DNA from 2 places in the Hydrogenophaga sp. NH-16 genome. Region 1 is predicted to be linked to the other one. Evidence: predicted binding sites of a transcription regulator. Region 1 holds the regulator's gene; the other holds the start of a gene.

Region 1 (7,242 bases):
GATGATCTTGGAGAAACGCGCCCGGTCCTGGTCGACCTGCAGGTTCTTGTCGAAAACCATGGCAATGGCGCGAACCAGATACCAGCCCGACGGCGTCACCTCCACACCTGAGTCGTCGATGCGAACCAGTCCGTGCTCGGCATAGCCAGCCAGTACCTCCAACTCGCGCGCAAAGTAGCTCTTGCAGTCGATCAGGTGCCCCAGGTTGATCGATTCGAACTGAAGCTGCCCCTGACACATCAGCGACATGATCACGGAGCGGCGCAGCAGGTCGTCCCTGGTCAGTGCCAGTCCACGCACGATCGGCAGCCGCCCCTGGTCCAGCGCGTCGTAGTACTCCTCGATCGTCTTGGCGTTTTGGCTGTAGGTCGCACCAATGCGGCCGATGGCCGAGACACCCAAAGCGATCAGGTCGCAATCCGGCTGCGTGCTGTAGCCCTGGAAATTCCGGTGCAGGCGCCCTTGCCGCTTGGCCACCGCCAGCGCATCCGTGGGCAGCGCAAAGTGATCCATGCCGACATAGACATACCCCGCATCACTCATCGCATCCAGTGAAGCCGACAGCATCGACAGCTTGTCTCCCGCGCTGGGCAACTCGGCAGCGACGATTCGCCGTTGCGGCTTGAAACGCGCCGGAAGATGCGCGTAGGCATACAGCGCGATGCGGTCGGGGCGCAACTGGTTGACCTGGGCAAGCGTACGGGCAAACGACTCAGGGGTCTGCAGCGGCAATCCATAGATGAGGTCCACATTCACCGACTCAAACCCGATCTTGCGGGCTGTCTCGACCAGAGCGAACACCTGTTCGGCCGGCTGAACCCGGTGCACCGCTTTCTGAACAGCGGGATCGAAATCCTGTACACCGAAACTCAGTCGGTTAAAACCCAACCTGGCCAGTGTCTGCAAGCGCTGGTCCGTCACCGTGCGGGGGTCAACCTCGATGGAGTACTCGCCTCCGGGCACGAGCGTGAAGTTGCGCCGGATCATCGTCAGGAGGTCTTCCAGCTCGGCGTCGGACAGGAAGGTGGGCGTCCCTCCTCCCAGATGCAGCTGGGACACGGCATGCCCTTTGCCGAAATGCTGTACCTGCAGCTCCACCTCACGCGACAGATACCGCAGGTATTCCGCAGCCCTTTCGTGGTGTTTGGTGATGACCTTGTTGCAGGCGCAGTAGTAGCAGACAGACTCGCAGAAAGGAATATGTACGTACAACGACAGCGGCAACGCGAGCGAGCCTGCCCGACGTTGTTCCAGCGCCTGGATGTAGTCGCTCTCCGTGAACGCTTCTACAAAGCGGTCCGCGGTGGGGTACGAGGTGTAGCGGGGCCCCGGGATGTCGAATCGCTTGAGCAATTCGTCTGAAATGGCGTGACTCACAAACAATTCTCCAGTTCTCAGCGCGAATGTGCACCAAGGCGGAAATCGCACCCTTGATCAAGATCAAGGGCCATCCAAGCCCCGGGTTTTCCCCCATGCTCGCAACGAGGATGAGAGCGCCCGCCTTGCTGGCACTTGTGGCCATGCGTTAAGCTTCGGGCGAAATCTGGAAGATTTATGGACATTCACAGCATCAAAGTCGCCTGTTCCAGCTGCAACCTTCGGGAGTTGTGTTTGCCAATGGGCCTCAATCCCGAGGAAATGGGCAAGCTGGACACCGTGATCTCCACGCGCAGGAGGATCAAGCGGGGAACCGCGCTGTTCAACACCGGCGACAAGTTCACTTCGCTCTACGCAGTGCGCTCGGGCTTCTTCAAAACCTGCGTGACCACGGCCGATGGGCGAGACCAGGTCACCGGCTTCCAGATGACCGGAGAAATCATCGGCATGGACGGCATCGTCAGCGACCGCCATTCCTGCGACGCGATTGCGCTTGAGGACGCCGAGGTCTGTGTGATGCCGTTTGACCAGGTCGAGGAACTCTCGCGGGAGTTCACCACACTGCAACACCATGTCCACAAGATCATGAGCCGGGAAATCGTCCGCGATCACAGTGTCATGCTGCTGCTGGGCAGCATGCGTGCCGAGGAACGTCTCGCAGCGTTCCTTCTCAATCTCGTCCAGCGTCTGCATGCACGAGGTTTCTCGCAGTCAGAGCTCATCCTTCGGATGACCCGGGAGGAGATTGGAAGTTACCTGGGCATGAAGCTCGAGACCGTGAGCAGGACTTTCTCGAAGTTCGTTGAGGAAGGCACCATCGAAGTCAAACAACGCTACGTACACATCAAGAACACCGATGCACTCAAGCAGATCGTGAACCCTCAGAGCTGCCGTTGAGTCTGGGCGTTTGAACGAAAGAAACCCCGCTTGGGCCCAAGGCCTGAGCGGGGTTTCTCTTTGTGTGCAAGCCGAGGGTTAGCCGCACCCGCCGTTGCGGGCGCAGTCCCGGGGGCGCTCCGCTTCGGGAACCGGGCAGCGGTTGACTTCGAACGGAGACATGGACAACAGGGTGGTCAGCGCGCTCGATGCCATGGTGACGCCCCAGAACACAAAGAACGCCAAGGTGTAGATGGCTTGGCGAGACAACTCCAGGGGGCTGCCGAACCAATGGAGATCACCAGGGTCGACCATGGCGAAAACAACCATCTCAAGCACGGCAGCCACCAGAAAGGCAGGCCAAGCTATCCACATCCACCGCTGAGCATTCATGAGCGTCACCTTCACTCCTGTGTTGTCACATCCGGTGGTGTGGCGTCCTACTTGGAGGGTGCCGCCGGGACGACGGGGGAGGCGGCGTGATTGCGGGCCTGATGGGCCGGCTGCAACTTGGCCATCGCATCGACCTTGGCCTGCCCTTCCAGTCGCTGAGCCGCCGCAAGATCCCTCTCGTAATCGGACTTGTTGAGCACAGGGTCTGGATTCTTCACGGCGATGACCACGGTGACCAGACCTGCAATGATGACCAGCAAAGGACCGCCCACCACCATCCACATGTGCGGGACCTTCCACCAAGGTGTGCTTGGTGCGCGGTCAACTGGACGAGAAATTGCTGACATGACTTGTTCCATAAGGCTTATAAATCCAGTTTAGCGCGGAACGATGAAGACCGCCTTCTCCACGACCTCGGACGCATCAGCGGCGGTGGACCGGACGGTGAACCGTATCGGGTGCGATCCGGCGGGTGCGGCGTTGGGCGGGATCTGCACCCGCACGGCGGCGGAACGCACTTCAGTGGAAAGCACGTCCACCTCGGTTTCCGACGCGATCATCACGCCCTCAAGACCGTCGACGCTGATCTGGTAGCGCTGCGGCGACTCGGTCGCATTCATGATCTGCAGGCGGAACACGTTTTCGATGCGCCCCTGCTCCACCATGCGCGCCAGCGCGCCACGGTCGCGAATCACATCAACTTTCAGCGGCGTGCGCAGGAAGAGACTGACAAACACAGCCAGGGTGATGACCGCCAGAACGCTGGAGTAGACGAGCACCCTGGGACGGAAAGCGTGGCGGACCATCTGCTCACGGGTCCAGCCCTTGGCCATGCCGTTCTGCGTCGAGTACTTGACCAGTCCTCGCGGATAGCCCACCTTGTCCATCACCTCATCACAGACATCGATGCAGGCACCACAGCCAATGCATTCGTACTGCAGTCCGTTGCGGATGTCGATGCCCGTCGGACAGACCTGCACGCAGAGCGTGCAGTCGACGCAAGCCCCAAGGCCCAGGGTCTTGGGGTCGGCTTTCTTCGAACGTGCTCCGCGCGGCTCTCCACGCGCCTTGTCGTAGGTCACGATCATCGTGTCCTTGTCGAACATGGCGCTCTGGAAGCGGGCGTAGGGACACATGTACTTGCAGACCTGCTCGCGCATGAAGCCCGCGTTGCCGTAGGTCGCGAAGCCGTAGAAGAAGATCCAGAAGGTCTGCCAAGGCCCCAGTGAAGCGGCCAGGCTCAGACTCGCCAGCTCCCGGATGGGTGTGAAGTAGCCAACGAACGTGAAGCCGGTCCAGAGGGCGAACAGGACCCACAGGGCGTGCTTGAGCGAACGCTTGCCGACCTTGCGGGCGTCCAGGCTCGATTCGTCCAGCCGGATCCGCGCCGAGCGGTCCCCCTCCACCTTCTTCTCGATCCACAGAAAGATCTCGGTGTAGACGGTCTGGGGGCAGGCATAACCGCACCAGAGGCGACCGGCGACCGCAGTGAACAGGAACAGCGCCAGCGCGGAGATGACCAGCAGTCCTGTCAGGTAGATGAAGTCCTGCGGGTAAAGGACCAGACCAAAAATGTAGAAGCGGCGCGCTTCGAGATCGAAGAGCACCGCTTGGCGGGCGTTCCACTCCAGCCAGGGCAATCCGTAAAAGATGATCTGGGTGAACCAGACCAGCGCCCAGCGCCACTTGGAGAACAGCCCGGACACCGAACGGGGATGGATCTTCTTTCGCGAGGCGTAGAGGGAAACCATCACCTCATCGTCCTCCGGGACACCTTTCGGCGTCTCGGGAACGATGGGAATCACGGGGGGCTTAACAGTGCTTGTGGCGTCTGGCGCTGGAGAACTCACGGATGACCTGGCGGGAGAGAAGTAACTGGCTTCAGGCCATCACTGCTTGGCGGCAGGCTTGTTGGACAAACCCCAGACGTAGGAAGCCAGCACGTTGATCTGGGCTTCGTTCAGCAGCGCGGCCTGCGGCGGCATATGATTGTTGAAACCATTGTTGACGGCACGAATGATCGCCTCTTCGCCCCAGCCATGCAGCCAGACGCCGTCGGTCAGGTTGGGGGCACCCACCGCTGCCATGCCTTTGCCCTCGGGACCGTGGCATGCCGCGCAAGCTGCGAACTTGGCCTTACCCTGCGAAGCACGAACCGAATCGTTCGGGCTGCCGGAGAGGCTGAGCACGTAGTGGGCCACGTCCTTGACGTCTTCAGGACCACCCACAGCCGCAGCCATCGGGGGCATGACGCCGGTACGCCCCTGTGCAATCGTAGTCTTGATGTAGGCGTGATCGGAACCACCCAGCCAGTCGCCATCGGCAAGGTTGGGGAAGGACTTGGCGCCGCGGGCGTCGGAACCATGGCACTGGGCGCAGTAGTTCATGAACAGGCGCTCGCCAATAGCCATCGCCTGGGCGTCGGCCGCGATCTCCTCCGGCTTCATGCCGTTGTACTTCGCATAGATCGGGGCAATGGCGTCCTCGACCTTTTTCACCTCTGCGGCGTGCTGCCCCTGGGACGACCAGCCCAGGGCACCCTGGAACTTGCCAAACATCGGGTAAAGGGCGCCGTACACGAGGGCAAAGACCACGGTGATGATGAACAGGTACACCCACCATTTGGGAAGGGGGTTGTTCATCTCACGCAGGTCACCGTCCCATACGTGTCCCGTGGTGTTGTCGGCGTGGGTGGCAGCCTTGGTCGTGCCGCTGATGTACAGCAGCACCGCGCAGGCGATGATGCTGACGAGCGTGATACCGGCCACGTAGAGGTGCCAGAAGTCGCTGATGAAGTCGCTCATGATGTTTTCTCGTGTTCGTTCCGCAATCGCTCAGTCGTCCTGGAAAGGCAGCTGGGCCGCCTCCTCGAAATCGCGCTGATTGCGTTTGGACCAGGCCCAGACCAGGATGCCGACAAAGGTCAGCAGGCTGATCGCCGTGACGATGCTGCGAAGATCGTTGATGTCCATGGTCTCGCCCCTTTATTGGGTCTTCGCCTCGGCAGCCGGCGCGGCCGTCTGTGCCTCTGCTGCGGGAGCTGCGGCTTCAGGTGCGGCGGCGGGAGCAGCCTCTGCAGGAGCAGCGGCTGCGGGCGCGAGCTTGGCGGCGCTGCGTGCCGTGCCCAGCACCTGCAGATAGGCGATGACCGCCTCCATCTGTGTCTTGCCCTTGACCTCTTCCACGGACTTGGCAATTTCTTCGTCGCTGTACGGGGCACCCAGCGTGCGCAACACTTCCATTCTCTTGGGCAGCACGTCCGCATCGACGGTCTTTTCAGCCAGGAACGGATAGGCAGGCATGTTGGACTCGGGGACCACATCGCGCGGGTTGTTCAGGTGAGCGCGATGCCATTCATCCGAATATCGACCGCCCACTCGATGCAGGTCCGGACCGGTGCGCTTGGAACCCCATTGGAAGGGGCGGTCGTACACGAACTCGCCAGCCACCGAGTAGGGGCCGTAACGCAGCGTCTCGGCCTGGAACGGCCGGATCATCTGCGAGTGGCAGTTGTAGCAGCCTTCGCTCACGTATACATCACGCCCCGCCAACTGCAGCGCGGTATAGGGTTTGAGACCCTCCACCGGCTGGGTGGTGGACTTCTGGAAGAACAGGGGAACGATTTCCACCAGACCGCCCACGGCCACCACGAGGGTGATCAGGACGATCATCAGGAAGTTGCTGGTCTCGATCCTTGCGTGACCAGTCACGGGTTCATTGTGTGCCATGTTGTTCTTCTCCTCAGGCGTGGGCGGGGTTGACGGCCATGACAGGGGCGTTGTGGGCCTTGCCCTGCATCGCGGTCATGACCACGTTCCAGAGCATCAGCACCATGCCGCTCAGGTAGAGCAGACCACCGACCAGGCGGATCACGTAGAACGGGAAGGTGGCCTTCACCGATTCAACGAATGTGTAGGTCAGGCTGCCGTCGGGGTTGACCGAGCGCCACATCAGGCCCTGCATCACACCGGCAATCCACATCGCGGCGATGTACAGCACGATGCCGATGGTGGCGATCCAGAAGTGCAGTTCGATGGCTGGCACCGAGTACATCTTCTTCTGGCCGAACAGGCGCGGGATCAGGTAGTACAGCGAACCCATGGACACCAGACCCACCCAGCCCAGAGCACCGGAGTGCACGTGACCCACGGTCCAGTCGGTGTAGTGCGACAGCGCGTTGACGGTCTTGATGGACATCATCGGGCCTTCGAAGGTGGACATGCCGTAGAACGACAGGGACACGATCAGGAAGCGCAGGATGGGGTCGTCACGCAGCTTGTGCCATGCACCCGAGAGGGTCATGATGCCGTTGATCATGCCGCCCCAGCTGGGGGCCAGCAGGATGAGAGAGAACACCATGCCGACCGACTGCGCCCAGTCGGGCAGCGCGGTGTAGTGCAGGTGGTGGGGGCCCGCCCACATGTAGGTGAAGATCAGGGCCCAGAAGTGAACGATCGACAGGCGGTACGAGTACACCGGACGTTCGGCCTGCTTGGGGATGAAGTAATACATCATGCCCAGGAAGGCGGCGGTCAGGAAGAAGCCCACGGCGTTGTGGCCGTACCACCATTGCACCATCGCATCCTGCACGCCGGC
Region 2 (7,242 bases), 2.0 Mb from region 1:
GCGCATCCGTGCCGCCCTCGCCGGCGACGAAACCACCGTTCGCGTGCTGATGTCCCACCCCATGGAACCCGGTACCCGCAAAGACGCGGCCGGCGCCCTCATTCCCGCCCACTTCATCAAGGACCTGGAAGCCACCCACAACGGCAAGACCGTGCTCAAGGCCATGTTCAGCGGCTCGGTGTCGCAGAACCCCTTCCTGTCCTTCAAGTTCAAGGGCGCGGCCAAGGGCGACAAGGTCGTGGTGAAGTGGGTCGACAACAAGGGCGATTCGCGCACCGACGAAGCCGCGATCGCCTGACACCCCCGCCGCGCGGGATGGGACCACCCCCGCCGCGCTTCGCGCGACCCCCTCCAGGGGGCGTCACCTGCGGCCCGGCGGAGCCGGTTCCGCGGTGACCGCTGGCAGCACGCCGCTGCCACTGCCTTCCACAACAACAGGAGAACACCCATGAAATTCGACGCTCGCCACGCTGCCCTTCTGATGGGTGGCGTTTTCGCGCTGGGTGCGGTGCATGCCCAGGGCAACGCCGCGCTGGACGGCATCAACAAATACCGCGAGATGCTGCAGGACGGCAACCCGGCCGAACTTTTCGAGATGAAGGGTGAGGAACTGTGGAAGCAGAAGCGCGGGCCGAAGAACGCCTCGCTGGAGCAATGCGACCTGGGCAAGGGCCCCGGTGTGCTCAAGGGCGCCTTCACCGAGCTGCCGCGCTACTTCAAGGACACCGGCAAGGTCATGGACCTGGAGACGCGTCTGATCCACTGCATGGTCACGCTGCAGGGTCTCAGCGAGGCCGAGCTGTACAAGGCCGCGCCTTCGATCGGAAAAGGCGAGGGCGCCAACCTGGTGGCCATCACCACCTATGTGGCGACCCAGTCCAAGGGCGAGCGGTTCAATCTGTCGCAAACGCATGCCCAGGAAAAGACCATGTACGAGGTGGGCAAGCGCCTGTTCTTCCAGCGCGGCGGCCCGCACGACTTTGCCTGCTCGTCCTGCCACGGCGTCGACGGTGGCCGCATCCGCCTGCAGGAGCTGCCCAACCTGACCAAGAACCCGGGCGACGGTGTGGGGGTGGCCGCCTGGCCGGCCTACCGCGTGTCGAACTCGCAGATGTGGACCATGCAGAAGCGCCTGAACGACTGCTACCGCCAGCAGCGCTTCCCCGAGCCCAAGTTCGGCAGCGACGCCACCATCGCGCTGCAGGTGTACATGGGTGTGAACGCCAAGGGCGCCGAGTCCATCGTGCCGGCCATCAAGCGCTGATCCGCAGGAGACGACCCATGAAAAAGACCTTTGCCATCGCCCTGTTCCCCCTGACCGTCCTGGCGCTGGGCGCCTGTTCCACCGGCGGTGCCGGTGCCGACTACGACCAGGTGCACGCCAGTGTCGTGAAAGCCTCGTTCCAGCCCAACGGCATCGCCACGCTGGACTACCTCAAGCAGGACGAAGCCAACCGCCTGTGCAGCGCCGCCGACGTGGCTGGCAAGCCGCTGGACGAGAAGACCGCCAAGGCCATTGAGGCCGACGCGCTCAAGACCATCAAGATGCCCAGCGACGGCAAGTTCATCGGAGACTGGAAGGAGGGCGAGAAGATCGCCCAGAGCGGCCGCGGCCTGACCTGGACCGACAAGGCCACCGACGTCAACGGCGGCAACTGCTACAACTGCCACCAGATGGACAAGAAGGAAATCTCCTTCGGCAACCTCGGCCCCAGCCTCTACAACTACGGCAAGCTGCGGGGCGTGAGCGATCCGGATGCGCCGGCCTCCAAGGCCATCGTGGAATACACCTGGGGCAAGCTGTGGAACTCGCGCGCCTACAACGCGTGTTCGCAGATGCCGCGCGCCGGCCACAAGGGCATCCTGAGCGAGAAGAACCTCAAGGACGTGATGGCCCTGCTGCTGGACCCCAAGTCGCCGGTCAACCAGTGACCGGCCGGGCCCGCGCCGGTGCAAGCCGGCGCGGGCCCTCCGGCCAAAAAATTTGACTCAAATATCAGTGTGCAATTGAGAAGGAATGTTTATGAGCTTCAGCCGTCGTGAATTCATGCAGGTGCTGGCCGTCGCCAGTGCGGGCGGCATGGCCCTGAACCACAAGGACGTGCTGGCCGCCAAGCCTGGCGCGGGACAGGCGCTGTACGACCTGCCGAAGTTCGGCAACGTCAGCTTCCTGCACTTCACCGACTGCCATGCGCAGCTCATGCCCATCCACTTCCGCGAGCCCAACGTGAACCTGGGCGTGGCCGACGCCGTGGGCCGGCCGCCGCACATCGTGGGCGAGGCGCTGCTCAAGCACTTCAAGATCCGCCCCGGCACCGCCGAGGCGCACGCCTTCACCTACCTCAACTTCGAGAAGGCCGCGAAGACCTACGGCAAGGTCGGCGGTTTCGCGCACCTGGCCACCCTGGTCAAGATGCTCAAGGCCAGCCGTCCGCACGCCATGCTGCTCGATGGCGGCGACACCTGGCAGGGCAGTGCCACCGCGCTGTGGACCAACGGCCAGGACATGGTCGACGCCTGCAAGCTGCTGGGCGTGAACGCCATGTGCCCGCACTGGGAGTTCACCCTGGGCGAGCAGCGCGTCAAGGAGATCATCGAGAAGGACTTCGCCGGCCAGCTGGACTTCCTGGCGCAGAACGTCAAGACCAACGACTTCGGCGACCCGGTGTTCAAGCCCTACGTCATCAAGGAAATGAACGGCGTGCCCGTCGCCGTGATCGGCCAGGCGTTCCCCTACACCCCGATCGCCAACCCGCGCTACATGGTGCCCAACTGGGAGTTCGGCATCCAGGACGAGAACATGCAGAAGATGGTCGACGAGGTGCGCGCCAAGGGGGCGCAGGCCGTGGTCGTCATCTCGCACAACGGCATGGACGTGGACATCAAGATGGCCTCGCGCGTGACCGGCATCGACGCCATCCTGGGCGGCCACACGCACGACGGCATGCCCGCACCGCTGGTGGTCAAGAACGCCAAGGGCCAGACCCTGGTGACCAACGCCGGCTCCAACAGCAAGTTCCTCGGTGTGCTCGATTTCGACGTGCGCGGTGGCAAGGTGCAGGACTTCCGCTACAAGCTGCTGCCCGTGTTCGCCAACCTGCTGCCGGCCGACAAAGAGATGCAGGCCTACATCGACAAGGTGCGCGCGCCCTACAAGGCCAAGCTCGACGAGACGCTGGCGGTGTCCGAAGGTCTGCTCTACCGCCGTGGCAACTTCAACGGCTCGTGGGATCAGCTCATCGTGGACGCGCTGATGGAGGTCAAGGGCGCCGACCTGGCGTTCTCGCCGGGCTTCCGCTGGGGCACGACCATCCTGCCGGGCCAGGCCATCACGCGCGAACTGATGATGGACCAGGTGGCCATCACCTACCCGACCAGCACGCTGACCGAGATGAGCGGCGAGACCATCAAGACGGTGCTGGAAGACGTCTGCGACAACCTGTTCAACCCCGACCCCTACTACCAGCAGGGTGGTGACATGGTGCGCGTGGGCGGGCTGGCCTACACCTGCGACCCGAATGCGGGTTCGGGCAAACGCATCAGCAACATGATGCTCAATGGCAAGGCGATCGAAGCCAGCAAGACCTACAAGGTGGCGGGCTGGGCGCCGGTGGCCGAAGGCGCCAAGGGCGAGCCGATCTGGGATGTGATGGAGGCCTACTTCAAAAACCACAAGACCATCGCGCCGCGCAAGATCAACACGCCCAAGCTGGTGGGCATGCAGGGCAACCCCGGCATGGTGGTCTGAGGTTCAGTCGCGCGATTCCAGCGCGCGGTTCAGGCGCAGCACGCCAAGCGTGCAGGCTGCGCCCGAGAGCAGGTACAGGCTGACGAAGGCGAGTCCGAAGTGGGCCGACAGGCCCAGCGCCACCAGCGGTGCGAAGGCGGCGCCGAACAGCCAGGCCAGGTCGGACGTGAGCGCCGCACCGGTGTAGCGGAAGCGCGGCGCGAAGTTGGCCGTGACCGTGCCCGAGGCCTGGCCGTAGGACAGGCCCAGCAGGACGAAGCCGATCAGGATGAACAGGTCCTGGCCCACTTCGCCCCCGTTGAGCAACATGGGCGCGAAGCCGCTGAACACGCCGATCAGCACGGCCAGGCTGCCCAGGGTCGTGCGGCGGCCGTAGCGGTCGGCCAGCCAGCCCGAGGCGACGATGGCCCCGGCGCACAGGAAGGCGCCCGCGATCTGCACCACCAGGAAGCCGGTCACCGGCTGCTGGGCGTAGATGTGGATCCACGACAGCGGGAACACCGTGACGATGTGGAACAGCGCGTAGCTGGCCAGCGCGGCGAAGGCGCCGATGAACACGTTGTGGCCCTGCGAGCCCAGCAGTTCACGGGTGGACACGGGCTCGAACTCCTGCCGGTTCAGCAGGCCTTCCTCCTCATGCGCGCTCACCAGCTGCAGGCGGGCGAACAGCGCGACCACGTTGATGGCGAAGGCCACGAAGAAGGGGTAGCGCCAGCCCCAGCTGAGGAAGTCCTCCTGCGACAGGCTGCTGGTGAGGTAGGCGAACAGGCCGGCGGCCAGCACGAAGCCCAGCGGCGCACCGAGCTGGCCGAGCATGGCGTACCAGCCGCGCCGGCCGGCGGGTGCGTTCAGCGCCAGCAGCGAGGGCAGGCCGTCCCATGAGCCGCCCAGCGCCAGGCCCTGGCCCAGACGCAGCACGGTCAGCAGCACGATGGCGGCGGCGCCCAGGCTGGCGTGGCCCGGCAGGAAGGCCATGCCGGCGGTGCAGGTGCCCAGCACGAAGAGGGCGAGGGTGAGCTTGGTGGCGCGGCCCCAGCGGCGCTGCACCGCCATCGACAGCACCGTGCCGATGGGGCGGGTGACGAAGGCCAGCGCGAAGATGCCGAAGGCGAACAGGGTGCCGTCCAGCCGGCTCAGGTGCGGGAAGAACACCGCCGGGAACACCAGCACCGAGGCGATGCCGAAGACAAAAAAGTCGAAGTATTCCGAGGTCCGTCCGATCACCACGCCGACGGCGATGTCGCCCGGGCTGGTGTGTTCGTGGGTCGGGGCGGCGGCGGGCTGGCGGGGCGCGGCGCCGGGCTTTTCAAGGGTGTGGCTGGGCATGTGGGGACTCCGGAGGGCCGGTTTTGAGCGACCCCTATATCGTGACTCGAAGTCCGGCGCATTGACATAGGACAAAACGTCCAATCGAAAACGCTGCGGAAAGCCGATACATTCCCGCCGGTTCCGCAACTGGGGTTTTCCCGGTTCGGCTTGTCGAGAAACCCTCCTGCTCCGCATGCGCCCTACCACACCCCTCCGTCTCGCCGCCTTGCCCCTGCTCGCCAGCCTGCTGACGGGCTGCAGCAAGCTGGTCGTGCTCAACCCCGCCGGCGACGTGGCCGCCCAGCAGGGCGACCTGGTCGTGATCGCCACCGTGCTGATGCTGCTGATCATCGTGCCGGTGATCGCGCTGACCCTGTGGTTCGCATGGCGATACCGCCAGGGCAGCCGGCATGCCGAGACCGACTACGCGCCCGACTGGCACCACTCGACCAAGCTGGAACTGGTGATCTGGGCCGCGCCGCTGGTGATCATCATCGCGCTGGGGGCCATCACCTGGATCACCACCCACAAGCTCGACCCCTACCGCCCGCTGGACCGCATCTCCGAGCAGAAGGCCCTGCCCGAGAACGTGAAGCCGCTGGAGGTGCAGGTGGTGTCGCTGGACTGGAAGTGGCTGTTCGTGCTGCCCGAGCAGGGCATCGCCACCGTCAACGAGCTGGCCGCGCCGGTGGACCGCCCGATCCGCTTCACGCTGACCTCCAGCACCACCATGAACGCGTTCTACGTGCCCGACCTGGCCGGCATGATCTACACCATGCCCGGCATGCAGACCGAGCTGAACGCGGTGATCAACCAGCCCGGCGTGTTCCGCGGCATGTCCTCGCACTACAGCGGCGCCGGCTTCTCGGGCATGCACTTCCGCTTCCACGGCCTGAGCGAACAGGACTTCGAGCAGTGGGTGGCCAGGGCCAAGGCCGAGGGCCAGCCGCTGACCCGCCAGGCCTACCTGGCGCTCGCCAAGCCCAGCGAGCGCCACCCGGTGGAGCGCTTCTCGTCGGTCGAGGACGGCCTGTTCGACCGCGTGGTCGGCCTCTGCGTGGAAGAGGGCAAGACCTGCATGCACCAGGTGATGGCGCTCGACGCCTCGCGCAACCGCGCCCACCGCAGCGCCCGCGCCCTCGAAGCCGCCGCCGCGCAGGAGATCTGCTCCGCCGACGACACGCTGCCCACGTTCACCGCCCGCCCCTGAGCACCGACCGACCCGTTCACCCAAGACACCACCATGTCCGCTGATCCTTCTTCCGTTTCCAACCACTGGCTGCTGGGGCGCCTGACCTGGGACTCGATCCCGATGACGCACGAGCCCATCCTGCTGTGGACCTTCGTGGCCGTGGTGCTCGGCGGCCTGGGCGTGCTCGCCCTGCTGACGAAATTCCGCCTGTGGGGCCCGCTGTGGCGCGACTGGTTCTGCAGCATCGACCACAAGAAGATCGGCATCATGTACATGATCCTGGGCCTGGTGATGCTGCTGCGCGGCTTCGCCGACGCGATCATGATGCGCCTGCACCAGGCCATGGCCTTTGGCGACAACCTGGGCTACCTGCCTCCGCACCACTACGACCAGATCTTCACCGCCCACGGCGTGATCATGATCTTCTTCGTGGCCATGCCGCTGGTCACCGGGCTGATGAACTACCTGGTGCCGCTGCAGATCGGCGCGCGCGACGTCGCCTTCCCGTTCCTCAACAACTTCAGCTTCTGGATGACCACCGCCGGCGCGGTGCTGGTGATGGTCTCGCTGTTCCTGGGCGAGTTCTCCACCTCGGGCTGGCTGGCGCTGTCCAACCTGGGCGCGCAGAACCCCGGCGTGGGGCTGGACTACTACATCTGGTCGCTGCAGATCGCCGGGGTGGGCACCACGCTCTCGGGCATCAACCTGCTGGTGACCATCGTGAAGATGCGCGCACCGGGCATGGGTCTGATGCGCATGCCGGTCTTCACCTGGACCGCGCTGTGCACCAACGCGCTGATCGTCGCGTCCTTCCCCATCCTCACCGCCGCGCTGGTGCTGATGAGCCTGGACCGGTACGTCGGCACCAACTTCTTCACCAACGAGCTGGGTGGCAATCCCATGCTTTACGTGAACCTGATCTGGATCTGGGGCCACCCCGAGGTCTACATCCTGATCCTGCCGGTGTTCGGCGTCTTCTCCGAGGTGGTCGCCA

The links. Region 1 encodes FNR, which switches genes on or off when oxygen is low (the NO sensors DNR and NnrR bind a similar motif). Its sites were predicted from a motif close to TTGATNNNNATCAA; they were not measured.
Region 2: a site for FNR is predicted at 5,136-5,149, ahead of cyoA (ubiquinol oxidase subunit II). Genes of this name have one in related genera too.

Annotation. Positions count from the first base shown of each region.
Region 1 covers NZ_CP029344.1:3,007,048-3,014,289, forward strand. Annotated here, with positions in the region: gene hemN (oxygen-independent coproporphyrinogen III oxidase) at 1-1,377, opposite strand, end outside; gene fnr (fumarate/nitrate reduction transcriptional regulator Fnr) at 1,555-2,274, shown strand; gene DD542_RS14475 (hypothetical protein) at 2,353-2,646, opposite strand; gene DD542_RS14480 (FixH family protein) at 2,694-2,930, opposite strand; gene ccoG (cytochrome c oxidase accessory protein CcoG) at 3,024-4,397, opposite strand; gene ccoP (cytochrome-c oxidase, cbb3-type subunit III) at 4,536-5,450, opposite strand; gene DD542_RS14495 (cbb3-type cytochrome c oxidase subunit 3) at 5,481-5,618, opposite strand; gene ccoO (cytochrome-c oxidase, cbb3-type subunit II) at 5,631-6,374, opposite strand; gene ccoN (cytochrome-c oxidase, cbb3-type subunit I) at 6,388-7,242, opposite strand, start outside.
Region 2 covers NZ_CP029344.1:131,084-138,325, reverse strand. Annotated here, with positions in the region: gene soxZ (thiosulfate oxidation carrier complex protein SoxZ) at 1-298, shown strand, start outside; gene soxA (sulfur oxidation c-type cytochrome SoxA) at 482-1,264, shown strand; gene soxX (sulfur oxidation c-type cytochrome SoxX) at 1,282-1,932, shown strand; gene soxB (thiosulfohydrolase SoxB) at 2,024-3,748, shown strand; gene DD542_RS00675 (MFS transporter) at 3,752-5,074, opposite strand; gene cyoA (ubiquinol oxidase subunit II) at 5,250-6,266, shown strand; gene cyoB (cytochrome o ubiquinol oxidase subunit I) at 6,300-7,242, shown strand, end outside.